One region of the Mesorhizobium sp. M0052 genome, then DNA from elsewhere that is predicted to be linked to it. Evidence: predicted binding sites of a transcription regulator. Region 1 holds the regulator's gene; each other region holds the start of a gene.
The links. Region 1 encodes PhoB, which activates phosphate uptake and scavenging genes when phosphate is short. Its sites were predicted from a motif close to TGTCATNNANCTGTCAT; they were not measured.
Positions count from the first base shown of each region.

Region 2: the regulator PhoB is predicted to act here: its motif matches at 4,983-4,999, upstream of NKJ77_RS08870 (bifunctional 2',3'-cyclic-nucleotide 2'-phosphodiesterase/3'-nucleotidase).
Region 3: the regulator PhoB is predicted to act here: its motif matches at 7,758-7,774, upstream of NKJ77_RS21625 (RNA degradosome polyphosphate kinase).

Region 1 covers NZ_JAMYUS010000025.1:84,615-94,751, forward strand. The annotation lists gene NKJ77_RS27270 (PAS domain-containing hybrid sensor histidine kinase/response regulator) at 1-1,379, shown strand, start outside; gene NKJ77_RS27275 (substrate-binding domain-containing protein) at 1,877-2,905, shown strand; gene pstC (phosphate ABC transporter permease subunit PstC) at 3,001-4,461, shown strand; gene pstA (phosphate ABC transporter permease PstA) at 4,458-5,774, shown strand; gene pstB (phosphate ABC transporter ATP-binding protein PstB) at 5,792-6,616, shown strand; gene phoU (phosphate signaling complex protein PhoU) at 6,658-7,362, shown strand; gene phoB (phosphate regulon transcriptional regulator PhoB) at 7,379-8,068, shown strand; gene NKJ77_RS27305 (ROK family protein) at 8,099-9,334, opposite strand; gene xylF (D-xylose ABC transporter substrate-binding protein) at 9,601-10,137, shown strand, end outside.
Region 2 covers NZ_JAMYUS010000005.1:272,739-282,875, forward strand. The annotation lists gene NKJ77_RS08850 (VOC family protein) at 1-736, opposite strand, end outside; gene NKJ77_RS08855 (Dabb family protein) at 792-1,082, opposite strand; gene NKJ77_RS08860 (hypothetical protein) at 1,197-1,331, opposite strand; gene NKJ77_RS08865 (class I SAM-dependent methyltransferase) at 1,591-2,841, shown strand; gene NKJ77_RS08870 (bifunctional 2',3'-cyclic-nucleotide 2'-phosphodiesterase/3'-nucleotidase) at 2,902-4,881, opposite strand; gene NKJ77_RS08875 (NAD(P)/FAD-dependent oxidoreductase) at 5,023-6,288, opposite strand; gene NKJ77_RS08880 (5-formyltetrahydrofolate cyclo-ligase) at 6,468-7,133, shown strand; gene NKJ77_RS08885 (hypothetical protein) at 7,189-7,461, opposite strand; partial or broken gene NKJ77_RS08890 (Lrp/AsnC ligand binding domain-containing protein) at 7,512-7,694, opposite strand; gene NKJ77_RS08895 (hypothetical protein) at 7,869-8,282, shown strand; gene NKJ77_RS08900 (Lrp/AsnC family transcriptional regulator) at 8,279-8,752, opposite strand; gene ald (alanine dehydrogenase) at 8,908-10,023, shown strand.
Region 3 covers NZ_JAMYUS010000016.1:107,017-117,153, reverse strand. The annotation lists gene NKJ77_RS21665 (cystathionine beta-lyase) at 1-417, opposite strand, end outside; gene NKJ77_RS21660 (amino acid ABC transporter substrate-binding protein) at 876-1,904, shown strand; gene NKJ77_RS21655 (amino acid ABC transporter permease) at 1,967-3,154, shown strand; gene NKJ77_RS21650 (amino acid ABC transporter permease) at 3,159-4,316, shown strand; gene NKJ77_RS21645 (amino acid ABC transporter ATP-binding protein) at 4,401-5,204, shown strand; gene NKJ77_RS21640 (TIGR02117 family protein) at 5,304-5,969, shown strand; gene NKJ77_RS21635 (FAD-dependent monooxygenase) at 6,192-7,430, opposite strand; gene NKJ77_RS21630 (zinc-finger domain-containing protein) at 7,450-7,695, opposite strand; gene NKJ77_RS21625 (RNA degradosome polyphosphate kinase) at 7,928-10,120, shown strand; gene ppx (exopolyphosphatase) at 10,120-10,137, shown strand, end outside.

The DNA of each region.
Region 1 (10,137 bases):
TCATCGTGCGCGTCGAGCCGGGCCTGGGAAGCCTGTTCGTCGGCGATGTCGGTCGCATCAGGCAGATCGTCACCAATCTGGTCGGCAACGCGGTGAAGTTTACCGACGAAGGCCACGTGCTGGTCGACGTGACCGGACAAAGGGGGCCGACGGGGACAAAGCTTACCGTTTCGGTCACCGACACCGGCATCGGCATTCCGCAGCAGAAACTGAAGCTCGTCTTCGAAAAATTCAGTCAGGCCGACACCTCGTCTACCAGACGCCACGAAGGCACAGGGCTCGGGCTCGCCATCACCTCGCGGCTGGTCGAGTTGATGGGCGGCGAGATCGGTGTCGAGAGCGCCGAAGGCAAGGGCTCGACCTTCTGGTTCACCGTGACATTGCCCAGGGCCGAGGAACAGACCGGACGGCGGATCATGCCGGTCGACGTGACCGGCTCACGGGTGCTGATCGTCGACGACAATGCCGTCAACCGATCGATCCTGAGCGAGCAGATGGCGTCATGGACCTTCGATTCCTGCGCCGCCGAAAGCGGACCCGAAGGGCTGAAGGTGCTGGTCGCCGCGGCTGCCTACGGCGTGCCGGTCGACTGCGTCGTGCTCGATTATCAGATGCCGGGGATGAGCGGCGCCGAAATGGCGCGCGTCGTGCGCAGCACCGCAGGGCTGGCCGACACGCCGATCATCATGCTGACTTCGGTCGACCAGTCGCTCGCCAACACCAGCTATCGCGATCTCGGCATCGACGCCCAGCTGATCAAGCCGGCGCGTTCCTCGGTGCTTCTGGAAACGCTGGTCGCCACCATCCAGCGGCACCATCACAATATCACAGACGGCCGTGTGCTGCCGGCGGCAAGCAGCGGTTCCGGCGGCGGCAGGAACGAACCGTCGCCGGCAAAGCCGCCGCTCGCTGCCTCGGAACGCGCCCTGCTGCAACCGCCGCCGGTTCGTGCCCGCGCCCGGGCCGCCGGGGATGAACGCCGGCTCGACATCCTCGTTGCGGAGGACAATGAAGTGAACCAGATGGTGTTCACCCAGATAATCGGCGAAACCGGCTACAGTTTCGAAATCGTCGGCAACGGCCGCAAGGCGCTCGATGCCTTCGGCCGGCTTAATCCGCGCATGATCCTGATGGACGTCTCGATGCCGGAGATGAACGGGCTCGAGGCCACCGCCGCAATTCGCCGGCTGGAAGAACATACGGGTATGCATATCCCGATCGTCGGCGTCACCGCGCATGCCTTGAAGGGCGACCGTGAGCGCTGCCTGGAAGCCGGCATGGACGACTATCTGCCCAAGCCGATCAGCCCCAGGGCGCTGCTCGAAAAGGTCGAGCGCTGGGTCGGCATATCAGGCGAAGCCCAACGAGACGCTGGATAGCAACCTGCGGCGCCGGCCGGGATTCGGCCGCGCCGCAACAGCCAAGGCTATGGTGCGATCGCACCATATCAAAGCTGGCGCCCAGTCAGGACAATGGTCACAACGAAACCGCTCATTCAGTTACGGGCGGGAGCAAGCGACCGCCGACAAGAAACAGCGTCGAATCTACCCCAACGGACCTGTTTTTGGCGATGGCTCGGCCAAAATTCGCTCTGGCCACGGGCAACGCGCTCCCGTCCGGTTTTTCTTTCTCGGCATCGCGGCCTGCGATCTGCCGGGACTTGATGCCAGCACGAATCGCGCAAGCGTCTGATTCCAGCGGCAACTTCCATCCCCACAAACCGGCTTAAAGGCTGCGGCTCACGAGGCGTCTGTGCGACGTTACCGGGCTGACACGAAACTGTCATGCGACTGTAATAATCGAAGGCTATTGGCCTCAGCGGGCGCCGGTTTGAAGAGGGCGCCAAGAGACCATCTTCCGAACAGGAGCAGGCCACATGAAGAAATTCCTCGTTACGGCATCGGCCGTGGCGGTAGCGTTCGCCGCATCGTCCGGTGTCGCCGCTGCGCGTGACCAGATCCAGGTCGCCGGTTCGTCGACCGTGCTGCCTTACGCCAAGATCGTCGCCGAGCAGTTCGGCGAAACCTTCACCAACTTCAAGACCCCGGTGGTCGAGTCCGGCGGCAGCGGCGCCGGCATCAAGGAGTTCTGCAAGGGCGTCGGCGAAGACACGATCGACATCGCCAACTCCTCGCGCCCGATCAAGAAGGACGAGCTGAAGTCCTGCGCCGACGCCGGCGTCAAGGACGTCCAGGAAGTCCGCATCGGCTATGACGGCATCGTCTTTGCCACCGACATCAAGGGTCCGGACTGGGCGCTGGTTCCCGCCGACATCTACAAGGCGCTCGCCGCCAAGCTGGTCGTCGACGGCAAGCTGGTCGACAACCCGAACACCAAGTGGAACCAGGTCAATCCGAAGCTGCCCGACTGGGATATCGCCGCCTATATTCCGGGTGAGAAGCACGGCACCCGTGAAGTGTTCGAGGCCAAGCTGCTCGACGCCGGCTGCGACAAGGCCGCTTTGAAGGCTGCCGGCATCGCCGACGACAAGGAAATCGGCAAAACCTGCATCGCCATCCGCAAGGACGGCAAGGCTGTCGACATCGATGGCGACTACACCGAGACGCTGGCCCGCATCGACTCCAACAAGACCGGCGTTGGCGTGTTCGGCCTCGCCTTCTACGAGAACAATGCCGACAAGCTGAAGGTCGCTACCGTGGAAGGCATCGTGCCTTCGACGCAGACCATCGCCGATGGCACGTACCCCGTGTCGCGGCCGTTGTTCTTCTATGTCAAGAAGGCGCATCTGGGCGTCGTTCCCGGCCTCAAGGAATATGTCGAGTTCTTCCTTGATGACCAGATGATCGGCCCGGAAAGCCCGCTCGCCCAGTACGGCCTGGTTTCCGCTCCCGACGCCGAACGTCAGGGCCAGCGCGACGCCTTCGCCGCCGGAAAGACGATGTAATCAACGGACGGAGCAGGGCGCGGATGAACTCCGCGCCCTGATTTCGCCGCTTGCCGCAACGGCGGCGGCGATCTGAATTTTCCCTGGGGTGGGTTATGTCGTCCTTGCTCGTACTCGCCATAGTCATTGCCATAGGCGTGGTCGCTTTTGTGGTCGGCCGCCAGCGCGCCGCGGCGCTGGATACCGGCAAGGTCAAGCCGCATTCGCGCGCGCATTATCATGGCTGGTGGGCCTTTCTGCTCGCGGTCCTGCCTGCCGTCCTTTTGCTCGCCGTCTGGGATATCGGCTCTTCCTTCTATCTCGACCGGCATATCCATGCCGCTTTGCCCGAGCGCACCGCCGACACAAAGGTCGCCAGCGAAGCGCTCGACGCCAGCCTGGTGAAGAGCCTGGCCAAGGGCCTGCGTCGGCTCGATGGCGATACCGCACTTCCCGCTACTTTCGCCGAATTGCAGCCGCTGCTCGCCGCCAAGGGCGTGGCACTGGCCAGCGACACCCAGGACTATATGATCCCGATCGCGGTCGAGGCGAACCAGGTCCAGGACCGGCTCGGCCTGTTCGGCGCCGTGCTGACCTTCGCGCTGTCGGTCGCCGGCGCCTTCTATGCGCTGAGGCAGATCGCGCCGCGCGCCAGGGCGCGCAACAACGTCGAGAAGCTGATGCTGTGGGGGCTGCTTGCGGCCTCGACCATCGCCATCCTGACCACGGTCGGCATCGTGCTGTCGATGCTGTTCCAGACCATCACCTTCTTCGAGAGCGTGTCGCCGATGAGCTTCTTCTTCGGCACGGTGTGGGATCCGCGTTTCGCCGCCGCCGGTTCCGGCGGCAGCCAGGGTCAGTTCGGCCTGATCCCGCTTCTCGCCGGCACGCTCTACATCGCCGCCGTCGCCCTTCTGGTGGCAGTGCCGGTCGGGCTGATGTCGGCGGTCTACATGTCCGAATATGCCTCGCGCGGTGTGCGCTCGGTGGTCAAGCCGGCGTTGGAACTGCTGGCCGGCATTCCGACCATCGTCTACGGCATCTTCGCCGTTGTCACGCTCGGACCGTTCTTGCGCGACCTGTCGGCGGCACTCACCGGCGGCTCGCCCTTCATCCAGGGCCAGAGCATCTTCACCGCCGGTCTGGTGATGGGCGTCATGCTGATCCCGGTCGTGTCCTCTTTGTCCGACGACATCATCACCGCGGTGCCGCGCGCAATGCGTGACGGCTCGCTCGGCCTCGGTGCCACGCGCTCCGAGACGATCAAGCGGGTGATCCTGCCGGCGGCACTGCCCGGCATCGTCGGCGCCATCCTGTTGACGGCGTCGCGCGCCATCGGCGAGACGATGATCGTCGTGCTGGCGGCGGGCGTCGCCGCCAATCTGACGGCCAATCCGTTCGAGGCGATGACGACCATCACCGTCAAGATTGTCAACCAGCTGACCGGCGATCTCGAGTTCAACTCGCCGCAGACGCTGGTCGCCTTCGCGCTCGGCCTGACGCTGTTCGCGCTGACGCTGGTGATGAACATCGTCGCCCTCTACATCGTGCGCAAGTACCGGGAGCAGTACGAATGACCGACATCCCCCTGGACACGATGGTGGGTGCCGTCGCGCGTCCGCGCCGCGACATCGGGCTGAAGGCGCGCTATGCCGCCGAACGCCGGTTCCGCATCTATGGCGTGATTGCGATCTCGGTGGGCCTGGCGTTCCTGGCCATCATGTTGATCACCATCGTCTCGAAAGGCTACACCGCCTTCTGGCAGACGACGGTGACGCTGCCGGTCACCTTCGACGAGAAGGTGATCGACCCCTCGAACAAGCGTGCCACAGACCCGAATGTGCTGATCAAGGCGAACTATCCCAAGCTCGCCGAAAACGCGCTGGTGGCCAAGCTCGGCATCGATCCGGCCAACAAGCCGATGATGCTGAAGCTCAAGGGCTTCCTGTCGGAAGGCGCGCGGGTCCAGCTGCGCGACATCGTCTCCGCCGATCCCTCGGTGATCGGCACGACGCGCGATGTCGACATCCTGGCTGCCGCCAATCTCGACTCGGCCTTCAAGGGCCAGATCGACCTCGGCGTCGATGAAGCGCGCCGCAAGGTGTCCAACCAGCAGATCGACTGGATGAACAAACTCAAGGCCGACGGCGTGATGGCCGAGCATTTCAACACCGGCCTGTTCAGCTATGGCGCCTCCAGCCGGCCCGAGACGTCGGGCATGGGCGTGGCCATCATCGGGTCGTTCTACATGATGGTGATCGTGCTGTTGCTGGCGCTGCCGATCGGCGTCGCCGCCTCGATCTATCTCGAGGAATTCGCCAAGAAGAACCGCTTCACCGACCTGATCGAGGTCAACATCAACAATCTCGCGGCGGTGCCGTCGATCGTCTTCGGCCTGCTCGGCCTTGCCGTGTTCATCAACTTCCTAGGCATGCCGCGCTCGGCTTCCTTCGTCGGCGGCCTGGTGCTGACGCTGATGACGCTGCCGACCATCATCATCGCCACGCGCGCCGCCCTCGCCGCGGTGCCGCCGTCGATCCGCTCGGCGGCCCTAGGTCTCGGCGCCTCCAAGATGCAGATGGTGTTCCATCACATCCTGCCGCTTGCCGCCCCAGGCATCCTTACCGGCACCATCATCGGCCTGGCGCGTGCGCTCGGCGAGACAGCACCGCTGCTCTTGATCGGCATGGTCGCTTTCGTCGCCGATTATCCGACGACGCCTTTCGATCCGGCGACCGCGCTGCCGGTGCAGATCTACATGTGGGCAAACGAGGCTGAGCGCGCTTTTGTCGAGCGCATGTCCGGCGCCATCATCATCCTGCTCGTCTTCCTCATGGCCATGAACATCACCGCGATCGTGCTTCGGCGCCGGTTCGAGCGGCGCTGGTAGAAAAAAGGCAATTTGGTATGAACATCATGACCGAACAGTCCCTTGAGAATGCAGTGGGCGACAAAATGAACGCCAAGTCGAACGAAGTCATCAAGATGCGCGGCGACAAGGTCGGCGTCTTCTACGGCGAGAAGCAGGCGTTGTTCGACGTCAATCTCGACGTCCGCCAGAACCAGGTGACGGCGCTGATCGGCCCGTCCGGCTGCGGCAAGTCGACCTTTCTGCGCTGCCTCAACCGCATGAACGACACCATCGATTCGGCGCGGGTGACCGGCAAGATCACGCTCGATGAAGACGACATCTACGACAAGAACATCGATGTCGTCGAACTGCGCGCCCGCGTCGGCATGGTGTTCCAGAAACCCAACCCGTTCCCGAAGTCGATCTACGAGAACGTCGCCTACGGCCCGCGCATCCATGGGCTGGCCAAGCGCAAGTCCGACATGGACCAGATCGTCGAGCAGAGCCTGAAGAAGGCTGCGATCTGGAACGAGGTCAAGGACCGCCTGCAGGAGCCCGGCACCGGCCTGTCCGGCGGCCAGCAGCAGCGCCTGTGCATCGCGCGCGCCATCGCCGTGTCGCCGGAGGTGATCCTGATGGACGAGCCCTGCTCGGCGCTCGATCCGATCGCCACCGCCCGTGTCGAGGAGCTGATCGACGAACTGCGCCAGAACTACACGATCGTCATCGTCACCCACTCGATGCAGCAGGCGGCGCGCGTGTCGCAGCGTACAGCGATGTTCCATCTCGGCTATCTCGTCGAGGAGGGCGCCACCGACAAGATGTTCACCAACCCCGACGACAAGCGCACCCAGGACTACATTACCGGCCGCTTCGGCTGAGCCGTCCGGCGGGTGAATTTTCAGGCACGAGGACCAAGATCATGGGTGAACATACCGTCGCCTCCTTCGATGAAGAGCTCGGGCAGATCAGCAAGCTGATCCGCGACATGGGCGATCTGGCAGGCTCGATGGTCAGCGGCTCGACCAGGGCGCTGCTCAATTCGGACAATGCGCTGGCACAGCGTGTCGTTTCCGACGACGCCATCATGGATGCGCGCCAGCGCGAACTGGACGACCGCGCCATCACGCTGATCGCCAAGCGCCAGCCGATGGCCAACGATCTGCGCGCCGTGGTCGGCTCGATCCGCATGGCCGGCGACCTCGAGCGCATCGGCGATCTCGCCAAGAACATCGCCAAACGCGTCGGCACCGTGGGCTTGAGCGTCACGCCGCGCGACCTCTCGCACTCCATCGATGCCATGGCGCAGCTGGTGCTGATCCAGGTGCAAGGCGTCGTCGAGGAATATGCCGCCACCGATGCGGCAGCTCTTGCAAAACTCAGGAATGACGACGAGCGCATCGACGTCAAATACACGTCCGTGTTTCGTGAGCTCTTGACCTACATGATGGAAGACCCTCGCAACATCACCGCCTGCACGCATCTCTTGTTCTGCGCCAAGAATCTTGAGCGCATCGGCGATCATGTCACCAACATCGCCGAAAATGCGTATTATGTGCTGACCGGCCAGCAATTGCCCGCCAATCGTCCGAAGCAGGACGAGACGGCGATGGCCACGCCGGCCTGATGAGGGTGAACTGCCTATGATCGCGCCACGCATCATGGTCGTGGAGGACGAGGAGCCGCTAGGCGTGCTCCTCCGCTACAACCTCGAATCCGAAGGCTATCACGTCGAGGTGGTGACACGCGGCGACGAGGCCGAGATCCGCCTGCAGGAAAACGTGCCCGATCTCCTGGTGCTCGACTGGATGGTGCCCGCTGTTTCCGGCATCGAGCTCTGCCGGCGGCTTAGAGTGCGGCCCGAAACCGAGCGGCTGCCGATCATCATGCTGACCGCGCGCGGTGAGGAAAGCGATCGCGTGCGCGGCCTGTCCACCGGTGCCGACGACTATCTGGTCAAGCCATTCTCGACGCCGGAGTTCATGGCGCGCGTGAAGGCGCTGCTGCGCCGGGCCAAGCCGGAAGTGCTGTCCAGCGTGCTCAAGGTCGGCGACATCGTGCTCGACCGCGAGTCGCACCGTGTCTACCGCAAGAAGAGCGAGATCAGGCTCGGACCGACCGAGTTCCGGCTGCTCGAATTCATGATGCGCCATCCCGGCCGCGTGTTCTCGCGCAGCCAGCTGCTCGACAATGTCTGGGGCGAGACGATCTACATCGACGAGCGAACCGTCGACGTCCATGTCGGGCGCTTACGCAAAGCGGTCAACAACGGCCGCATGCCGGATGTCATCCGTACCATTCGCGGCGCCGGCTACGCGATCAGGGAAGACTAGGATGCTGCGCGTCGCGCCGTTGCCGGCCATTCAGGCGACATGCTTGCCGGATTTGGCCTGAATGCCCGGCGCGAAAATCTCCTGATCGACGAAGCCGAGCGCGCGCATGGCACAGCCTTCGCGGATCAGCGGCAGCTCGTTGGGCTCGGTGTCGAAGGAGATCGATTTCGAGTGCTGGCCGCCGGCGGTCTGGGCGATCGCTTCGCGCAATGCCGGCTCGATCAGGTCGAAGGCGGCGGCGCTGACGCCAACCATGGCGACAGGCGCCGGGTCGATCAGCGCAAACAGGCTGCCGAGGCCGAAGCCGAGCGCCTCACCGGCCTTGCGATAGGCTTCGCGCTCCGGGCCATCGGTTTCGCGGGCGCGCGCGGCGAGTGCGCGCATATCAGCGTCGCCGATATCGACCGGCTCGGCATCTTCGCTCATCATTTTGGCGCTGCGCCAGATGGCGTAGTTTCCGGCATAGGCCTCGACGCAGCCGCGCCGCCCGCAGCGGCAGAGCGCGCCGCCCGGACGGTGGATCATGTGGCCGAACTCGCCGCCCGAGGAATGGGTGCCGGTGAACAGTTCGCCTTTCAGCACCAGCCCCATGCCGATGCCGTGCGACAAGAGGATCGCGATGAAATTGTCGCGGTAGCGCTCGGGCTGGCGCCATTGCAGGGCCACCGCCATCATATTGCAGTCGTTCTCCATGGTGGCAGGAATGCCGAATTCCGCTTCCAACATGTCGGCGAAGGCAATGTCGGTCAGTGGCGTGATTGGCGACCACAGCATGGCCCGCGCCTGCGAATCGGTGATGCCCTGGATGCCCATGGCAATGCGGGCGATGCTCTGGACATCGAGGTCCGGGTCCGCGAGACGCCGCCCGACGATTGCTACGCATTCGCCGATCAGCTCGTCGCGCGGCATGGTCAGCGTGTCGAGCCGGCGCTGTTCTTCCGCGACCACCTGGCCGGCATAGTCGATGACGGTGACGGAGAGGAAGTTCAGCGACAGCACCACGGTCATGACCGCCGCCGCTTCCGGGTTGAGGCCAAGGCCGACCTGCGGCCGGCCGCGTTTCAGCGAGCCGGTCTCGCCAGGCTTGCCTTCAATCAGGATGCCTTCTTGAATTAGATCAGACGAGATTGCCGATATCGTCGAATGGCTGAGGCCGGTGGTCGCCGCAATCTCGGTCCGCGACGGCTGGCCGGCCCGGCGCACGGCCGAAATCACCATCGCACGGTTGCGACGGCGCAGATCGTCGTGGCGGATCCCAACCGACATTTGTTTTCCTCCCGGCCTCCTCGCGCCTCATGATAGTGAAGGCGTTCGACGGCACCAGCCAAATATTGGCAGACGCCGGCAGCCCTGTCATTGTTTATTGCGGAGCTCGAAAAAATTCGGCAACGCTATCAGAATCCATCATAATCGATGTTGACAGTGCCTTATCATTGAACCAGTATTTTTTCGAGGCTCGAAAAAATGGAGCCTCTTTGTGCAGGCCTTCGGGCCGGTTTTGTCGCGCCGTGGGCGGCGCAGGGAGGGTTATAATGAACAGATTTGCAGCCGCCATGCTGGCGGGTGTCGCCATGTCGCTGGCGCTGATGTCGGTCGCGCAGGCGAAGGACAAGGTCATCGGCGTGTCGTGGTCGAACTTCCAGGAAGAGCGCTGGAAGACCGACGAGGCGGCGATGAAAACGGCGATCGAAGCCGCCGGCGACAAGTACATTTCGGCCGACGCGCAGTCCAATCCCGGCAAGCAGCTGACCGACGTCGAAAGCCTGATCTCGCAGGGCGCCAACTCGCTGATCATCCTGGCGCAGGACGCCTCGGCCATCGGCCCGGCGGTGCAGAAGGCGCTGGACGAAGGCATTCCGGTCGTCGGCTATGACCGCCTGATCGAGAACAAGGACGTTTTTTACCTGACCTTCGACAACAAGGAAGTCGGCCGCATGCAGGCCCGCGAAGTGTTCAAGGCGAAGCCCGAAGGCAACTATGTCTTCATAAAGGGCTCTGGCTCGGATCCGAATGCCGATTTCCTGTTCTCGGGCTCGATGGAAGTGCTCAAGGAAGCCATCGACTCGGGC
Region 2 (10,137 bases), on a different contig from region 1:
AGACGATCGCGGCGAAGCGAAGGTCCGTCGGCGCGCCAGCCGACATGCCGAAGCGCTCAGCGAAAGCCGCGGGCTTGAGAACGCTCAAACGCGCGTTCGCCAGGTCGAACGCCGTGCTGCTCCTCTGCCTCGAACCCGTCGCTGTCTCGATCAGGTGGCGCTTTTCGGATGGCACGCCGCTGACCGCAACGATTTCGGCAATGCCGGTCACGCCATTGGCATGAGCCTGCAGCGCCGTACGGTCGATTTGAGGGGCGTTGATCCGCTCGCAAGCGAACAGAAAGGCGTCCATCGTCTCGGCGCCGGCGGCGAAAGCCAGTTTGAACGAGGCCATGTCGCTCTTTCCGGCCGTGTCGGTGAAGGCGCGGGAAAAGCTCAGTACGTCTCCCGCCGACAGGCCGGCTTTGATAAAGCGCGCATGGTCCGCATCGGCATCGTCGGTGGCCAGCACCACGGCGGAAAAGCCCTCATCGCCCAGCCTGGCGCGATGGAGCCGGTCGCGCGCGACAAAGACATTGCCGCCGGCGATCGCACTCGCTGCCAGCTGTTCGTTCCCAACCGCCAGCGGTTCGAGATAGGTGCCGTCGGCAAGGAAGACGCAGCAATTTTCGGTGCCGAAGGGATGAATGCCGGTTGGCGCGACGATGAAGCCAAGCGATGTCAGCCGCGCCCGCGCCACGGCGAGGCTCGCCGTCGGCAGCACCAGATGGTCAAGCGGATGGGTCGTGCTGGTCATGCCGGCGCGGTGTGCATCATTCCCGAAATTGGTTCAAGGCCTCTTGCCGGCCCGATCAGGCCGTCGCCACGATATCGGCCGAATAGCGCAATTCGCGCAAGGGTTTGACCCGGCTGGTCGTCTCGGCATAGAGCGGGTGCGCCTTGTATGCGGCAAGCGCGGCATCATCCTCGAACTCGGCATAGACGACCACGTCGATCGCATCCGACAGCGGATCGACCTTGCTGTTGAGCGTCACCTCGAAGAGGCTTGAATGCGGGATCTTGCCCAGTGTGAGCAAGCCTGTGCGCACGGCCTCGACATCGTCCTTGCGCCGCGCGCTGAAGAAAACGATATGCCGGATCACGCCTGCCTCCACGTTCGATTTCCAGCATGTTTTGTGTGAGCGGGACCGTCGCGTCAACCGCCACGATGTCGCGCCCGGCAATGCCGGCAGGCGACTTTGCAGAGGCGCAAAAAGCTAGGCTTTGCCGGTGACGTAGCGCACGACGCGCGACATCTCCCTGACCGTCGTGTCGAGATAGCGGCCCTGATTGTAGAGGCCGTCCCAGATCAGGAAAAAGGCGATGGCGACGATGACGATGACATAACGCATGGCTGAAACTAACGTATGTGGCTGTTCCTAACCATAGCGATTTCGCCGGCGGTCGCTCGCCCTCACCGATTCTGGCCCCAGGCACGCCACCTGGGCCAGTGCCGGGCACGGCTTGCCTCTTGAAGTTCCGGTCGATGCGGTGGAAGATTGTGGCGAAAATTTAAGCAGGCTACGGCGTTCGCGCCTGGCGAATGAAAGTGGAGGATGTGGAGGCCGGCAGATCTTGCGCCGCCCCCGCGGAAGTCCAGGGGGGTGTGAGATGGCTGTCAGGGAATACAAAGGCATCGGCGACGCCATCAGGCTGGACGAACTCAATTTCGCCGAGATCGTCAAGGGCCTGCCGGCCAAGGCGCGCATGGTGCTGTCGGCGGCGATGAAATTGCCGCGCGGTTCGCTGAAGGTGAGGATGCCGGATGGCCGGGCGGTGCTTGTCGGCGGCAACGGACCCGGGCCGGATGCCGAGCTGGTGTTGAAGAACTGGCGCCTGCCCGGCCGTGCCTTTTCCGGCGGCACCATCGGCGTTGCCGAATCCTACATGGACGGCGACTGGGAAAGCCCTGATGTAACCAGCTTCCTCGAACTGTTCGTCGTCAACTCGGCCGTTGGGGAACGCATTGCCGGCGGCGCCAACTGGCTCATCAACACGGTCCAGCGCATCCGCCACTGGTTCAACGAAAACACCCGCGCCGGCTCGAAGCGCAACATCTCGGCGCATTACGATCTCGGCAACGCCTTCTACAAGCAATGGCTCGATCCCAGCATGACCTATTCGTCGGCGCTCTATGCGACCGGCGCCAACGACCTGGAAAGCGCTCAGGCCGCCAAATACCGCGCGCTGGCCAAGGATACCGGCATCGGCAAGAAGGACCATGTGCTCGAGATCGGCTGCGGCTGGGGCGGTTTTGCCGAATTTGCCGCGCGCGAGATCGGCTGCCGCGTCACCGGCCTGACCATCAGCCGCGAACAGCACGATTTCGCCAAGGCGCGCATCCAGAAGGCGGGACTGTCTGACAAGGTCGACATCAAGCTGCAGGATTACCGAGACGAAACGGGCACTTACGACCGCATCGCCTCGATCGAGATGTTCGAGGCGGTCGGCGAAAAATATTGGCCGGTATTTTTCGGCAAGATGAAGGCGTGCTTGAGGCCCGGCGGCACCGCCGGCCTGCAGATCATCACCATCAACGAGGCCGCCTACGACACCTATCGGGCGAGGCCGGATTTCATCCAGCGCTATGTCTTCCCAGGCGGCATGCTGCCGACGCCGTCGATCCTGAAGACGCTGGGCAGCGACCATGGCCTTGCCCATCTGCGCGAGCGCGTCTTTCCGGACGACTATGCCCGCACGCTTGCCGAATGGCGCAACCGCTTCTGGGCGTCGTGGGAAAAGATCGTCCCGCTCGGCTTCGACGACCGCTTCAAGAAGCTTTGGGAATTTTATCTCCACTATTGCGAAGCCGGCTTTAGAGCCAGCTACATCGACGTGCGCCAAGTGGTCTACAAAGCCTGATCCGAAGCGTGATTGAGCGGGCGTATGCCCGCTCGTTTTCCCTGTTAGCTGCACGTTGCCTCAAAGCAGGATGCGATACTTCGCAAACCCGGATTCGCCCTCGCCGGCCGGCTCGATCTTGAGCGATTTCACTCCCGATATAAAATCCTTCGCTTTGGGGCCGGTCTCGAACACGACGCTGGTGCCGGGCAGCGGCGTGAACGACCAATTGTCGTCGGCCGAGGGATTGATCGTGCCTTCGCTGACGACGTAGCGCACGATCACGTCGCGGTTGGTGTCCGGCGCCTCGTAGATGATCTTCGAGGCATTGATGTCGGGGAAATTGCCGCCACCGCCGGCGCGGTAATTGTTGGTGGCGACGACGAATTTCGCTGCCGGATCAATAGGCTTGCCGTCGAAGCTGAGGCCGACGATGCGGTTCGAGCCGGCATTGGCGACGCCACCCTTGGCATCGTATTTCGGCAGCTGCGACAGGTCTATTCCGTAGCTGACGCCATCGATCACATCGAAATTGTAGGACGGGAATTCGGTGTCGATGAGCGCCTGGTCGGCCTTGCCCGGCTCGATCTTCCTGAAAATGCCGGCCGACATTTCCAGCCATTCCTTCACTTGCGCGCCGGTGATTTCGACGGCGCGCACCGTGTTCGGATAGAGATAGAGGTCGGCGACGTTCTTGATGGCGATGTCGCCCACCGGCACGTCGGTATAGTAGTCGGCGCCGTTGCGCCCGCCGGCCTTGAAGGGTGCTGCCGCCGACAGCAGCGGCACATCCTTCCACTGCGTGCTCTTCAATATGTCCTTGAGGTACCAGCTCTGCGCCTGGTTGACGATCTGCACCGACGGATCGTCGGCGACCAGCGCGAAATAGGAATAGAGCGGCGCCGAGGTCTTGCCGACCGGTCGGCGGACATAGGCAAGTGTCGCCTCATGGTCCGCCTTCAGCGCATCGACGACGCGCTGGTCGTCCGCCACCGTCGGCTTGTTTGCCTTGTCGACGCGCTGGTAGATCGGCCTTGCCTCCGATGTGGCCGAGGCTACGCGCCATTTCGATCCGTCCCGTTCCAGAAGCAGATCGATCAGTCCCATATGCGAGCCCCAGAAACCGCCCATCACGGCGGGCTTGCCCTGCAGCGTGCCTTTCTCGGTGTCGACGCCTTCGAGCGCCTGAAAATCCTTCTTGCCGGGGAAGACGAGATGCTGATGGCCGGTGAACACCGCATCGATGCCTTCGACGCCGGCGACGAAGAAGGAGGCGTTCTCCATGCCGTCGCCCTGCTTGATATCGATGCCGGAATGCGAGAGCGCGATGACGATGTCGGCGCCCTCCTCCTTGATCTGCGGCACCCATGCCCTGGCCGCCTCGACGATGTCGCGCGTCCTGACATTGCCTTCCAGGTTCTTCAGGTCCCAGACCATGATCTGCGGCGGCACAAAGCCGATGATGCCGATCTTGATCGGCTGCTCGGCGCCCGACCCGTCCTTGATCTTCTTGTCGAGGATGACATAGGGCTTGAGGTAGAGCTTGTCGTCGCGCGGTTTGGCGGCAAGCTCGGTGCCGCGGATCAGATTGGCGCAGACGAAGGGGAAATTGGCTCCGGCCAGCACCTTGTCGAGGAACGACAGGCCGTAATTGAACTCGTGATTGCCGAGCGTCGAGCATTCATAGCCCAGCAGGTTCATGCCCTTCATGATCGGATGCAGATCGCCTTCCTTGAGGCCCTTCTCATAGGCGATGTAATCGCCCATCGGATTGCCCTGCAAAAGATCGCCATTGTCGATCAGCATCGCATTGGTGGCTTCCTTGCGCACCGCCGCGATCAGTGAGGCCGTCCGTGACAGGCCCATCGTGTCGTTGGCTTTGTCGGCGTAGTAGTCGTAAGGCAGCACATTCACATGAATGTCGGTGGTCTCCATGATCCTCAGATGCGCCTGATTGGCCTGCGCGCGGGCGGAAAACGGATGGAGCATGATCAGCGCCCCGCTGGCGGCCGTACCGGCAAGAAAACTACGGCGGGAGACGGGGTAATTGAGATGCGGCATTGGTTTTCCTTCCCAGCGACGTGACAAGATCCCAGCCCCGGGCGGAAGCTTCGCGCCGAAAACCGGCCATGTCCATCGGGAAGTCAGTCGATCAGCAAAAGGTGACGGCTGGATGAATATCCTTGGCCGCGGTTGAGAACCTCAGCCCTTGTCATCGTCGCCCTGGGTGATCAGCCGCGCGCTGCGCTGGCCGGTGAAATAGATCCATAGCCAGCTAAGCGACACCGAGAGCCGGTTGCGGAAACCGATCAGGAAGTAGATATGCGCCACGCCCCACAGCCACCAGGCAAGCCATCCCGTGAGCTTGATCGAGCCGAAATCGATCGCGGCTGCCCACTTGCCGATCGTCGCCAGGTCGCCGGCATGTTTGTAGCGGAAAGGCCGCGGCGCGCCATCGCCGGCCAGCCGCGCCCTGATCGTCGCGGCGACATGCTTGCCCTCCTGCTTGGCCGAGGGCGCCACGCCGGGCACCGGTTTGCCGTCCGGCCGCAAGACATGCGCGGTGTCGCCGATGACGAAGATTTCAGGACTGTTCGGCACGGTCAGATCGGGCTCGACCATTACCCTGCCCGCCCGGTCCACCGGCGCGCCCAGCCACTCTCCCGCGGGTGAAGCCGCCACGCCGGCGGCCCACAGGATGGTTCGCGCCGGCAGATGCGTATCGCCAAAGACGACGCCTTCGGCATCGAGGCGCGTGACGGCGCGGCCAAGCTCGACCGTGACGCCCCGCCGCTCCAGCGCCTTGCGCGCATAGTCGGACAGCTTTGGCGCGAAATTGGCTAGGATCCTGTCTCCGGCCTCGACCAGCACCACACGCGCCTCACGCGTGTCGATGTTGCGGAATTCGCCGCGCAGCGTTTCATGCGCGAGTTCGACAATGGTGCCGGCAAGCTCCACGCCGGTCGGGCCGCCGCCGACGATGACCAGTGTCAGCAGTGCCTGGCGCTTGGCCGGATCGGTCTCGCGCTCGGCCTGCTCGAAGGCGAGCAGGATGCGCCGGCGAATGGTGGTTGCGTCTTCAAGCGTCTTCAGCCCGGGCGCGAAAGGCTCCCATTCGTCGTGGCCGAAATAAGCATGACGCGCGCCGGTGGCGAGCACCAGCGTGTCGTAGGGAACAGAACTGCCGTCCTCAAGCAGCACGCGTTTGCCTGGACGGTCGACGCCGGTGACGTTGCCGAGCAGGGTCGTCACGTCCTCGCGCTTGCGCAGCAGATGACGGATCGGCCAGGCGACTTCCGAGGTCGCCAGCGAGGTGGTCGCCACCTGGTAGAGCAGCGGCTGGAAAAGGTGATGGTTGCGCTTGTCGATCATGGTGATGCGCACGGGTGCGCCGGCCAGCGCCCGGGTGAGTTCGAGACCGCCGAACCCTGCGCCGACGACAACGACATGATGGCTGGTTTCACTCATCGCATTCACCCCTGTTTGTCTCCCTTTATCTAGTGATTTTTGTGCACCGCAACAATGTCGGGGCGAGCTAGATTGCCGCTTAAGGCTGCCCAGGACTCGTCGCCGGATGTCGCGAATGCCTATGTCGGCAAGCATGGACGGGTATAGCCTTGCAGGGGCTGGAACCACGGGAGTGAAGCATGGCCAACGACGATGACAAAGATGGCAAAGGGCGGGCGCAATATTCTTCGCCACCTTGCTTCATGCACGAACTCGATCCGGAATTTCGCGCGCCATTGACCGACTGGACCGATGTGCGCCGTTGGCGCAAGGCCGAGCGCGAGCGTCTGATCGCGGCACGGTTGGCGGTTTCCGCCGATGCGCGGGTGGCGATGTCGCGGGCTATCGCCGAAGGGCTCGACGCGGCAATCGGCGACATTGCCGGCCGCATGGTCAGCCTCTATTGGCCGTTTCGCGGCGAGCCGGACCTGCGGCCGTGGATGGCGTCGATCAACGAACGCGGCGGCCGCACGGCGCTGCCCATCGTGATCGAGAAAGGCCAGCCGCTGATCTTCCGCGCTTATGTGCCCGGCGACCGGCTGGAAAAAGGCATCTGGAACATCCCGATCCCGGCCGAAGGCGAGCCGGTGCTGCCCGACATCGTCATCTCGCCGATCGTCGGCATCGACCCGCGAAACTACCGCCTGGGCTATGGCGGTGGCTTCTTCGACCGCACGCTGGCTGCCATGCCGTTCAAGCCATTGGTCATCGGCGTCGGCTACGAACTGCAGCGCATCCCCACCATCTACCCGCAGCCGCACGACATCCCGATGGACCAACTGGTGACCGAGGTATTAAAAGCCTAGCGTGATGAGATTCAGAGACCCTCCGTGTGATCGCACATATTCATAAATATCACGCTTAGAAAAGATCGCCGTTGGTGTCATTCCCAGGCAACTGAGGAATATCCGCCTTACCGGCATCTTTATACTCGGCCAACAAACGAATGCGGCGATACACACTGAACAGAATTTTCAGAAAGACAAGCGGATCTCCGGTGCGCGCGTGTAGCGCACCTGCAGACGGAAGCTCAATCAATCGGGCCATGTCATTGGCACTGTCGGCGATTATCTTCACCTCTTCAGCGGCTTTTCTAGTATCCACTTTATTTGTTTTAAGCACAATTCCGTGCACTCCGCTACTCAGCTCCTAAGCCTCTCCGCTTCTTCTCCATCGCCGCGCGATCAACAATCGCGCAAGGCAAAGGACGAACTGATCTTCATCACGTGCGGCATAACAGACAGCCACTTCTTGTGGATGCGTTGATAGCCCACGAGGTGCTTCGCCGCGATGCGCAGGATGTAGTCGTATTCACCCGACATCAGGTGGCAGGACAGCACATTTGGGCAGCACTTTATCGCCGCATCGAGGCCGGTTGACCGCCGTGTAGCAACACAAATGTTACGTGACAAAAATCCGACGTGGTCGATAAATACTCTTTAAGGGAACCATGCTGCAGCGAACCGCTTCGACATGCGCTTCGGGCGGATCCAACAGTGTCGAGCCGCTCTTGAATTGGCTGCTTCGCAACGGGTGGCGAGATGATCGGACGAACCATAGCAATTACCCTCGCAATTGCGTTTTCCCTTTCGCCTTTGCATGCGCAACCACGGCATCGTTTGCCGAGCGGCTACAAATGGGGCCGCTGCCTGCTTGTTGTTGGCGGTCAGACCCGCATATCCGGAAGGTGCTCTTATCAAATCGAGCAGGGCGGCGATTTCAATATCCAGGGACCGAAGCAAGTTTTTGCAGGGATCGACTATCCTGATCCGCATAGTGGCGCTGGTGAAATGTCTAAAGATTACTGGGCGGATGTCTACAAGGACGGTGATGTCTGGGCGGGCTATGCAAACTCCGACATTCGCGCCACCCACGGTGATGAACGCTGGGAAGAACTTCGCCGCGAAGGCGCATGCTATATCGGGAAGGACGTCCGAGTATGTTTGTGGCGTTAAGCCAGTTCCGGCTTCATTCCCATGGCGGTCCGATCGACGATCTCGCGCAGGGCAAAGGATGAGTTGATCTTGGTCACATGCGGCATCGCCGACAGCCACTCCTTGTGGATGCGCTCATAGTCGACCAGATCCTTGGCGGCGATGCGCAGGATATAGTCGTATTCGCCCGACATCAGGTGGCACGACAGCACATTCGGGCAGCGCTTGATCGCCGCCTCGAAATCCGACAGCGTCTTTTCGAACTGTCCCGACAGCGATATGTGCACGATCGCCGTCATCTGGTGACCGAGCGCTGCATTCGAAAGCCGGGCGTGATAGCCGCGGATGGTGCCGGATTTCTCCAGATTGTCGAGCCGGCGCGAACAGGCCGACTGCGACAGGCCGACCCTTTCGGCGAGCGCCGCATTGGGTATGCGGCCATCCTTCTGCAGTGCCTCGAGAATGGCGATATCGATCCTGTCGAGCGGCATTTCTCGTGATTCCTGCGAAATTTCCTTGATTTCGCGCAACGATTATCGAAACGCGTGACCCCGCGCAAGCGCATTCGCAAACACCTGCGCAACGATTTGTGGTTCACTCGGTTGATACAGGGAACGAGCCCGAAGGGCCGGATCAGGAGAAGACTATGCGCGTCGGTTGCCCCAAGGAAATCAAGAACCACGAATACCGCGTCGGCCTGACGCCGGGCTCCGTCCGCGAATATGTCGCGCATGGTCATGAAGTGCTGGTCGAAAGCGGCGCCGGCGCCGGCATCGGCGCCGATGACAATGCCTACCGCGCCGCCGGCGCCACCATCGCCAAGACCGCCGCCGACGTGTTCGCCAAGTCCGACATGATCGTCAAGGTCAAGGAGCCGCAGCCCAACGAATGGGCGCAGCTGCGCGACGGCCAGATCCTCTACACCTATCTGCACCTGGCCCCGGATCCGGAGCAGACCAAGGGCCTGCTCGCGTCCGGCGTCACCGCAATCGCCTATGAGACCGTAACCGACGACCGCGGCGGCCTGCCGCTCTTGGCGCCGATGTCGGAAGTTGCCGGCCGCCTGTCGATCCAGGCCGGCGCGACCGCGCTGCAGAAGGCCAATGGTGGCCGCGGCGTGCTGCTCGGCGGCGTGCCCGGCGTGCTGCCCGGCAAGGTCACCGTGCTCGGCGGCGGCGTCGTCGGCCTGCATGCCGCCCGCATGGCGGTCGGCCTCGGCGCCGACGTCACCATCATCGACCGCTCGATCCCGCGCCTGCGCCAGCTGGACGACCTCTTTACCGGCCGCGTCCACACCCGCTACTCCACAGTCGAGGCGCTTGAGGAAGAATGCTTCTCGGCCGACATCGTCGTCGGCGCCGTGCTCATCCCGGGTGCTGCTGCACCCAAGCTGGTGACCCGCGAAATGCTGTCGGGCATGAAGAAGGGCTCGGTGCTGGTCGACGTCGCTATCGACCAGGGCGGCTGCTTCGAGACTTCGCACGCCACCACCCATGCCGAGCCGACCTATGAGGTCGACGGCGTGATCCATTACTGCGTCGCCAACATGCCGGGCGCCGTGCCGGTGACCTCGGCGCACGCGCTCAACAACGCGACGCTGCATTATGGCCTGCAGCTGGCCGACAAGGGCCTGAAGGCGCTGGTCGACGACCACCATTTGCGCAACGGCCTCAATGTCCACAGGGGCAAGATCACCAATCGCGCCGTGGCCGAAGCACTCGGCTATGAGCTGGTCGAACCGAAAGTGGTTCTGGCTGCCTGACCTGACCTGGCATTTTGCCTCCCTTACCCGCCGGTTGTACCGGCGGGTTTTTCTTGGCTACAAGACCGCAAAACGCCCGCTCCAGGGCAAGGTGCAGCCCCTCTCGACAGCGCT
Region 3 (10,137 bases), on a different contig from region 1:
GATGCCGGCGCCGGCATGCGGATCGTAATACTCGACCTCGACACCCAGCCGCTTCAGCATCGTGTCGGCGAAATTGCGGGTCGGATGGTAGACGGAATCGACAATCAGGATGTGATCGCCTGCCGAGAGAAACGCCAGCAACGGGACGGTCACCGCCGCCAGGCCCGACGGCACGATTATTGTGCCGGCGGAGCCTTCCAGCGCGTCGATCGCATGCGCCAACGCATCGGTGGTCGGCGTGCCGCGTGTGCCATAGGTGTATTTCTGGCTGCGCGCCGCCATCACCGACGCATTGGGATAGAGCACGGTCGAGGCATGCACGATCGGCGGATTGACGAAGCCGAAATAGTCGTGCGGATTGTTGCCCGAATGGGCAAGCCGCGTGTTGATACCCATTTCGTTGCCGTCAGTCGCCATTGCTCTTCGCCTTGTGGTGAAAGCGCTAGCCATAGAGCGGCGGCATTGGCCGTGCAACAGCGGGCGCCCGCCACGCGGTGCCCTTTGCATAGGCCAATTCCCCTATGAATAGTCTGGAACGCGTGGCAATCCAGAGCCGCGGATTTCATGAGTGGATGTGGATTAGCGTCGACGGACTTTGCCGTTTTTGTTTGCGGGGCTTGCTGCTTTCCTGAGGGTGTTGTCCGCAATTCAGGCATTTGCGGCAATTGGTTTTCAAAGCTGTCGTGAAACGGTCATTTCCCTTGACCCCACAGAGATAATCGCCTTCGATGCAGTTCGTGAATGGGAGGGGCCGGGCGTCGGTTACGACGCGAGGTTCCGGAATGAGCCGGATGGGAGCCGGGTTCACGCGGGAAAAGATCAGGATTTGCCTGAGGATCAGGGTTTACCTGAAAACAGAAAAGGGTCTGTGGGTTATGAAACATATTGCAATTGGCATTCTCGGTGCCGCTGCGCTTGGATGGATGGCTTCGGCCGCGTCGGCGACAACGCTCGATACCGTCAAGGCGAAGGGCTTCATCCAGTGCGGTGTCTCGACGGGCCTGGCCGGCTTCTCGGCGCCTGACGACAAAGGCGATTGGAAAGGCATCGACGCGGATTTCTGCCGCGCTGTCGCTGGTGCAGTCTTCGGCGATGCCTCCAAGGTCAAGTTCACGCCGCTCAGCGCCAAGGAGCGCTTCACCGCGTTGCAGTCGGGCGAGATCGATCTCCTGTCGCGCAACACCACATGGACCATCAATCGCGATACCGCGCTTGGCCTGAACTTCATCGGCGTCACCTATTATGACGGCCAGGGTTTCATGATCAACGCCAAGAAACTGCCTGGCGTCAATTCGGCGCTGCAGCTTTCAGGTGCGGCAGTCTGCGTGCAGAGCGGCACCACCACCGAGCTCAACCTCGCCGATTACTTCAAGGCGAACAAGATGGAGTACAACCCGGTCGTCTTCGAAAAGCTGGAAGAGGTCAACGCTGCCTATGACGCCGGCCGCTGCGACGTCTACACCACCGACCAATCCGGCCTCTATGGCATCCGCCTGACGCTGAGTGCGCCGGCCGACCATGTCGTGCTGCCCGAGATCATCTCCAAAGAGCCGCTCGGCCCCGCCGTACGCCAGGGGGACGACCAGTGGTACCATATCGTCAAGTGGACCTACTTCGCCCTGTTGCAGGCAGAGGAACTGGGCATCACCCAGGCCAATGTCGAAGAGATGAAGACCTCGGATAATCCGGAGATCAAGCGCGTGCTCGGTCAGGAAGCCGAAACCAAGATCGGAACCGACCTTGGCGTGAGCAATGACTGGGTCGTCAACATCGTCAAGGCAGTCGGGAATTACGGTGAGATGTTCGAGCGCAATGTCGGCACCGGCAGCCCGCTGAAGATCGCGCGCGGCATCAATGCGCTGTGGACCAAGGGCGGCCTGCAATACGCACCGCCGATCCGCTGATCGAAATGTGATCCGGAAGGCAGATCATCTGCCTTCCGGTTTCTCTTTCCAGGGGATGAGCAATGGCATCGCAGGAAGTTCTTCGCGAGGAGCCGAGCCGCGGTTCCTTCATCAACGATCCGAAAGTCCGCGGGTTTTTCTTCCAGGCGGTGGTTGTCATCTTGCTGGTGGCGGGCGTCTGGTGGATCGTCCACAACGTCATCGTCAACCTGCAGCGCCTGCATATTACTTCCGGTTTTGGCTTCCTGAACAACCGAGCAGGCTTTGACATTCCAGTCAGGCCCATCGCTTATGATTCTGATTCGACCTATGGCCAGGCCATTGTCGTCGGGCTTATCAACACCATTATAGTCGCCGTTGCCGGCATTATCACCGCGACCATCATTGGCTTCATTGTCGGCGTCGGCCGGTTATCGCGCAACTGGCTGGTTCGCAAGATTTGCACGGTCTATGTCGAGGTGTTCCGCAACATCCCGCCGCTGCTGGTGATCTTCTTCTGGTATTCAGGCGTGCTCGCGGTACTGCCGGCGCCTCGCGACAGTTTCAATTTGCCGTTCGGCTCTTTCCTCAACCAACGCGGTTTCTATTTTCCGCGCGCTATCTGGGGCGACGGCTCCTGGCTGATGTTTGTCGCCTTGCTTGTCGGCATCGCCATGGCGTTTTTTGTCGCGCGCACGGCACGCCAGCGGCAAATGGCAACCGGCCAGCAGTTTCCCGTATTCTGGACTTCGGCGGCGCTGATCGTCGGCCTGCCGCTCCTGGCCTATGCGCTGAGCGGCTTTCCCTTGAGCTTCGACTTTCCAAAACAATCGACCTTCAACCTGACCGGAGGCTTTCAGATCGGGCCGGAGTTCCTGTCTCTTTATTTGGCGCTGTCCTGTTACACGGCTTCCTTCATCGCCGAGATCGTGCGCGCCGGCATTCTCGGCGTCAGCAAGGGTCAGACCGAAGCGGCTGGCGCCTTGGGGCTACGGCCGGGATCTATCCTGCGGCTTGTCGTCGTTCCCCAAGCCATGCGGATCGTCATCCCGCCGCTGACCAGCCAGTATCTCAACCTGACCAAGAACTCGTCGCTGGCCATTGCCATCGGTTACCCCGACCTGACGGCGATCGCCGGCACAGTGCTGAACCAGACCGGTCAAGCGGTCGAGGGCGTGCTGATCATGATGGTCGTCTATCTCATCATCAGCCTGGTGACGTCGGCGGTGATGAATGTGGTCAACGCCAGGATGGCGCTGGTGGAGAGGTAAGACCATGCAGGAACATGATACCTCCTGGGTGCGGACCGAAATGGCACTCGCTCAACAAGCCCCGGCCGGCGTGCGGGGGCCTTTGGCCTGGGTTCGCAAGAACCTGATCGGTTCGGTGGGCGACGTCATCCTGACTGTAGTGGCTATTGCGCTGGTGATGATGATCGTGCCGCCCATCGTCAACTGGGCCTTCATCAACGCCCAGTGGACGGGGCCGGACCGGACTGTATGCGCCACGGTGGCGCAAGGCGGCATCCAGCCGGACGGCTGGTCAGGCGCCTGCTGGGCCTTCGTCAACGCGAAGTTCGGCCAGCTGATGCTTGGCCGCTATCCCCTGGAAGAGCGCTGGCGGCCGATCCTGGTCGCCGTCCTGTTCGTGGCGCTGCTGGTGCCGTTGCTGATGCCACGCGTGCCGCGCAAGGGGTTGAACGCCATTCTTCTATTCCTGGCACTGCCGATCATCGCGTTCGTGCTCCTGGTCGGCGGCATCTTCGGCCTGCCGCATGTGGAGACCCAGCTATGGGGCGGGCTGCTGGTGACACTGAGCCTGTCCTTTGTCGGCATTGCCGTGTCGCTGCCGATGGGCATCGTGCTGGCGCTCGGCCGGCGCTCCAAGATGCCGATCGTCAAGACACTGTGCGTGGTCTTCATCGAGTTCGTTCGCGGCATCCCGCTGATCACCGTTCTGTTCTTTGCCAGCGTCATGCTGCCGCTGTTTCTGCCCGCTGGTGTTTCGTTCGACAAATATCTCAGGGCGCTGATCGGCGTCTCGCTGTTTGCCGCCGCCTACATGGCCGAAGTGGTGCGCGGCGGCCTGCAGGCGATCCCCAAGGGCCAGTATGAGGGGGCGGATTCGCTTGGCCTGGGCTACTGGCAGAAGATGGTGCTGATCGTGCTGCCGCAGGCACTGAAGCTGGTCATCCCCGGCATCGTCAATACCTTCATCGGTATGTTCAAGGACACAAGCCTCGTCATCATCATCTCGATGTTTGACCTGCTTGGCGTCGTCAAGCAGAACTTCTCGGACGCCAATTGGGCGACGCCACAGACCGCGAGATCCGGTCTCATCTTTGCAGCCTTCGTCTTCTGGCTGTTCTGCTTCGGCATGTCGCGCTATTCGATGTACACGGAACGCCGGCTCGACACCGGCCACAAACGTTGATGCATGTCGCCCAAAAGTGTTTAGCGGTTTTGGGACAACGACATGCATCATAGCTAAAAGACAGAACAAAAAGGGGAACCTGCCATGGTCATAGAAAACGCCGTCAGCGCCGAAGAGATCAAGGTCGATGCCAAGAAGATGCACATCTCGACCACCGATGTCGCAATCGACATCATCGGCATGCACAAATGGTATGGCGAGTTCCATGTGCTGAAGGACATCAACCTCAAGGTGATGCGCGGCGAGCGCATTGTCATCTGCGGTCCTTCGGGCTCGGGCAAATCGACCATGATCCGCTGCATCAACCGGCTGGAAGAGCACCAGAAGGGCAAGATCATCGTCGACGGCAAGGAACTCACCAACGATCTCAAGAAGATCGACGAGGTGCGCCGCGAGGTCGGCATGGTGTTCCAGCACTTCAACCTGTTCCCGCATCTGACCATCCTGGAGAACTGCACATTGGCACCGATCTGGGTGCGCAAGACGCCGAAGAAGCAGGCCGAGGAAATCGCGATGCACTTCCTCAAGCGCGTCAAGATCCCCGAACAGGCCAACAAATATCCGGGCCAGCTGTCGGGCGGCCAGCAGCAGCGCGTGGCGATCGCGCGTTCGCTGTGCATGAACCCGCGCATTATGCTGTTCGATGAGCCGACCTCGGCGCTCGATCCAGAAATGATCAAGGAAGTGCTGGAGACGATGGTGGGCCTGGCCGAGGAAGGCATGACCATGCTGTGCGTCACCCACGAAATGGGCTTTGCCCGCAAAGTCGCCAACCGGGTGATCTTCATGGATCAGGGCCAGATCGTCGAACAGAACACGCCGGCCGAGTTCTTCGACCATCCGCGCCACGAGCGCACCAAGCTGTTTCTGTCGCAGATCCTGCACTGAGCATTTTCATGCGAAGCAAAAGAGCCCGGCTGCAATGCGGCCGGGCTCTTTTGCTATCTGGGGTCGATCTTCTCCATTGAAACGCAAAGCCGCCGCCGCATGAGAAAAGCCCTGCGTTTCCTGGCCATGCTGATTATCGTGGTCGCGCTCGCTGCCACGCTCGGCACGCTGGTGCCGCGTCCGCTGTGGCCGGCGTCAGCGGCGGGTGAGGGCACGCGCCATATTCTGGTGCTGGAGAATCCGATCCACACCGACATCGCCATTCCCGTCGATGACGAGGTGCGCCGGCGCTTCCATTTCCTGGTCGCTGCCGGCATCCCCGTCGACGCCCCAGAAGTGCGCTACATCGTCTTTGGCTGGGGCGGCCGGGCCTTCTATCTGGAGACGCCGAGCTGGTCGCAGCTGAAGGCAGTGCCCGTCCTCAAGGCGCTGACACTGGACGCCTCGGTCATGCATGTCGATATCGCCGGGACCATCGCCGAGCCGCACCGTGCTGTCACCGGTTTCGACATCGATGAGGAGCATTTTGCAGCGCTGCTCGACTATATCGACGCGAGTTTCCAGCAAAGGCCGCATGGTCCGGTCGTCATCGAGAACGCCGCCTATTCCAGCTTCGACCGCTTCTTCGAGGCGAACGGCCATTTCAACGCGCTTGTCGGCTGCAACACCTGGACAGCCGCCGGCCTGCGCACCGCCGGCCTGCGCACCGGCTGGTGGAACCCGCTGCCGGCCTCGCTGGGCTTGTCGATGCGGTTTTATAACTAGCAGTCCTTCATCGCATCGCGACAGTGTTGGATCTTTTGAAGTCAGCGGGACAGCACCCCCCTCTGGCCTGCCGGCCATCTCCCCCGCAAGGGGGGAGATCAGCCGTTTTGCCCGCGGCGCTCCTGCTGCAACGCCGGCGATTTTGGCGAAGGCGCCGGCGACATCCAATCTCCCCCCTTGCGGGGGAGATGTCCGGCAGGACAGAGGGGGTGGGAAGGATCGCTACGTCGACGATCTAGACTGCCGAGTGTCCGCTCGCCATCCATAGAGCCAGTCGAGGTCGGCGGCGAGCTTGTCGGGCGAGCGCATGGCCAGGAACAGATTGCGGGCGATCGCCACCGGGCCGGCAGCATGCCAGGCGAGGCGGTTTACGGCCCCACGACGCGCGGCCTTGGCGACACGCGGCCGCCGAAGATTTTCCCAGATTTGAAAACTTCTGGGCAGATCGCCAGGGAAATCGGCGATAGCGTCGGCAAGCGTGATGGCATCTTCGATCGCCATCGCGGCACCTTGCGCCGCAAACGGCGTCATCGCGTGCGCGGCGTCGCCGATCAGCGCGATGCCCTGCGGGCTTGTCCACCGCTGTTGTTCGACGGTGTGGATCGGAAAGGCCGTCCATGGGCCGGCCAGTGCCACAAGCTTCGTCAGGCCCGGCGCGGTGCCGCGCAGGGCAGCCGTGAGGATCGCGGGATCGGCATGGCCCGACCAACCTTCGGCCATGCGCTCACCCTTGGTGAAGGCCGCGAGATTGAAGGCCCGGCCTTTGCTGACGGGATAGGCGACCATGTGGAAGCCTGGATGCAGGAACGTGGTGACGCAGTCGGCGGCGCCGATCGCGGCAAAGGCTTCTCCGGCCGCACCGTCGGCTGCGATTGTAGCCCGCCAGGCGAGTTCGCCCGAAAAACGGCTTTTGACGAAGTCCTCGCCTGCGAGTTGCGCCCGGACCGCCGACCAGACGCCATCGGCGCCGATCAGCAGTTTGCCGCGTGCCTCGATCTCGCGGCCGTCCACTTCGGCGGTCACGGCGACATATTGCGCGTCTTTGACGATGCCGGTCGCGCGGGCGCCGGTGACGAGCTCAATCTGCGGCCGTTCAGCCATTTGCGCCAACAGCGCTGCCTGCAGATCGGCGCGGTGGGCGACGAGATAAGGCGCCTGCCAGCGCGCTTCGGCGGCTTGCCCAAGCGGCACCCGCGCCAGTTCACGCAGCGTCGCTGCATCCTTCAGCACCACCGCTTCGGGCCGCGAGGCTGCCGGCAGCAGCCGGTCGAGAACGCCGAGCTTTCCAAGGATGCACGTCGCATTGGGCGAAAGCTGGATGCCCGCGCCGGCCGCTTCGAGGTGCTGTGCCTGTTCGATCAGCTTTACGGAATAACCTCGTCCGGCGAAGGCAAGGGCGGCGGTCAGCCCGGCGATGCCGGCCCCGGCGATTATGACCTGCCGGGACCTGATGTCTTCCATCGGGCTTGTCGCGGAAGGATCAGGCGGCCTGGTCGATATAAAGGCAACCAGCCGGCAGCGTTTCAGTCGCCCTCAGCTTCGCCGAATAGCGGTAGAGCGTCGAGCAATAGGGGCAGACCTTTTCATCGTCGTCGCCCATGTCGAGGAACACATGCGGGTGGTCGAAGGGCGGGTTGGCGCCGGTGCACATGAATTCCTTGACGCCGATGTCGATTGCCGGATGGCCCGCATCGTTCTGGAAATGGGGAATGGAACCGCCTGCCATCATCGTCTCCTTGATCTCGTCGAAAAGCATCTGGAACATAACAGGCCTGTTTGCAAGATCGTTGAAATGAAACTGTCGCAAAAGCCTGTCAGAGGATACGTTGAGCCGGTTAAGTGCATGTCCCTGAAATCGGAACGGTTTTCGCCGAAGGGTCATGCGCCACAAAAGCGTGTTAGAGGCATGGCACGTCCAGCGGCGCTCCAAGGACGGTTGGCGGGGAAGAGCAGGAACCATGAACGAACTGAAGCCGGTGCAGAGCGAATTCATCAATGTCGAGGTGGCGAGCCCCGAGGGCGGCAACCCCGATCGGTTCGTCAACCGTGAGTTCTCCTGGCTGCAGTTCAACCGGCGTGTGCTCGAGGAATCACAGAACGAGCACCATCCGCTGCTCGAACGCGTCCGTTTCCTGTCGATTTCGGCCGCCAATCTCGATGAATTCTTCATGGTCCGCGTCGCCGGCCTTGCGGGCCAGGTGCGCGAAGGCATTGCGCTCAAGAGCCCCGACGGCCGCACGCCGGAGCAGCAGCTGGAACAATTGCTGCGCGAGGTCGAGCGGCTGCAGGAGGACCAGCAGAACAGCCTTTCGGCGCTAATGTTGCTGCTCAACAAGGAAGGCATTGAGAGCATCACCCGCGATGCACTGACCAAGGATGAAAAAGTCTGGCTGGAAGACCATTTCCAGGACCAGGTTTTCCCGGTGCTGACTCCACTGTCGATCGACCCGGCGCATCCGTTTCCGTTCATTCCCAATCTCGGCTTCTCGATGGCGCTGCAATTGCGCCATCGCAAGAATGGCGAGGAGATGAGCGCTCTTCTGCGCCTGCCGGTGGCGCTGAAGCGCTTCATCCGTCTGCCCGACCGCAAGCAGCACGTTCGCTTCATTCCGTTGGAGGAGGCTGTCGGCCTCTATATCGGCAAGCTGTTCCCCGGCTATGAGGTCAAGGGTTCCGGCACCTTCCGCATCATCCGGGACAGCGATATCGAGGTCGAGGAAGAGTCGGAAGATCTCGTGCGCCTGTTCGAGACGGCGCTGAAGCGGCGCCGCCGCGGTTCGGTCATCCGCATCGAATTCGACAAGTCGATGCCCGGCGAATTGCGCGAGTTCGTCGCCGGCGAGCTTGGCGTCTCTTCGAGCCGCATCAGCGTTCTGACCGGCCCGCTGGCGCTCAGCCAGATTTCCGAGATCGTCGCCGTGCCACGCGACGACCTGAAGTTCACCCCCTACAATCCACGCTTTCCCGAGCGCATCCGCGAGCATGGCGGCGACTGTTTCGCGGCCATCCGCGAGAAGGACATCGTCGTCCACCACCCCTATGAATCCTTCGACGTGGTGGTCCAATTCCTGCGCCAGGCGATGGCCGACCCCGAGGTGGTGGCGATCAAGCAGACGCTCTACCGCACCTCCAACGACAGCCCGATCGTGCGCGCCTTGGTCGACGCGGCCGAGGCCGGCAAGTCGGTAACCGCCCTGGTCGAGCTCAAGGCGCGCTTCGACGAGGAAGCCAACATTCGCTGGGCGCGCGACCTCGAACGCGCCGGCGTCCAGGTCGTGTTCGGCTTCCTCGAACTCAAAACCCATGCGAAAATGTCGCTAGTAGTGCGGCGTGAGGACGGCAAGCTGCGCAACTATGTGCATCTCGGCACCGGCAACTACCATCCGGTGACCGCGCGCATCTACACCGACCTGTCCTTCTTCACCACCGATCCGACGATCGCGCGCGATGTCGCCCAGCTGTTCAACTTCATCACCGGCTATGCCGAGCCGACCGATGAGATGCGGATCGCCATCTCGCCGTTTACGCTGCGCAGCCGTATCCTCAAGCACATTGCCGACGAGGTCGCCTACGCGCTGGCTGGCCGTCCGGCGCGCATCTGGATGAAGATGAACGCGCTCGTCGATCCCAACATCATCGACGCGCTCTATGACGCCAGCCGTGCCGGCGTCGAGATCGATCTCGTCGTGCGCGGCATCTGCTGCCTGCGGCCGCAGGTGCCCGGCCTGTCGGAAAACATCAGGGTCAAGTCGATCGTCGGCCGCTTCCTCGAACACAGCCGCATCTACTGCTTCGGCAACGGCCATGGCCTGCCGTCGGACGAGGCGATCGTCTACATCGCCTCGGCCGACTTGATGCCACGTAATCTCGACCGCCGCGTCGAGACCATGGTGCCGATCACCAATCCAACGGTGCATGAACAGATCCTTGGCCAGATCATGCTGGGCAACATCATGGACAACCAGCAAAGTTTCGACGTATTGGCTGACGGAACCTCCCGGCGCGTCGTGCTGGAGGAGGGTGAGGAACCGTTCAACGCGCAGGAATATTTCATGACCAATCCGAGCCTGTCGGGACGGGGTGACGCGCTGAAGTCGCATGCGCCCAAGCGCATCGCGCAGTTCAAGCGTCGCAAGAAGAACACCGGCTGATGATTTCAACGTCCCAA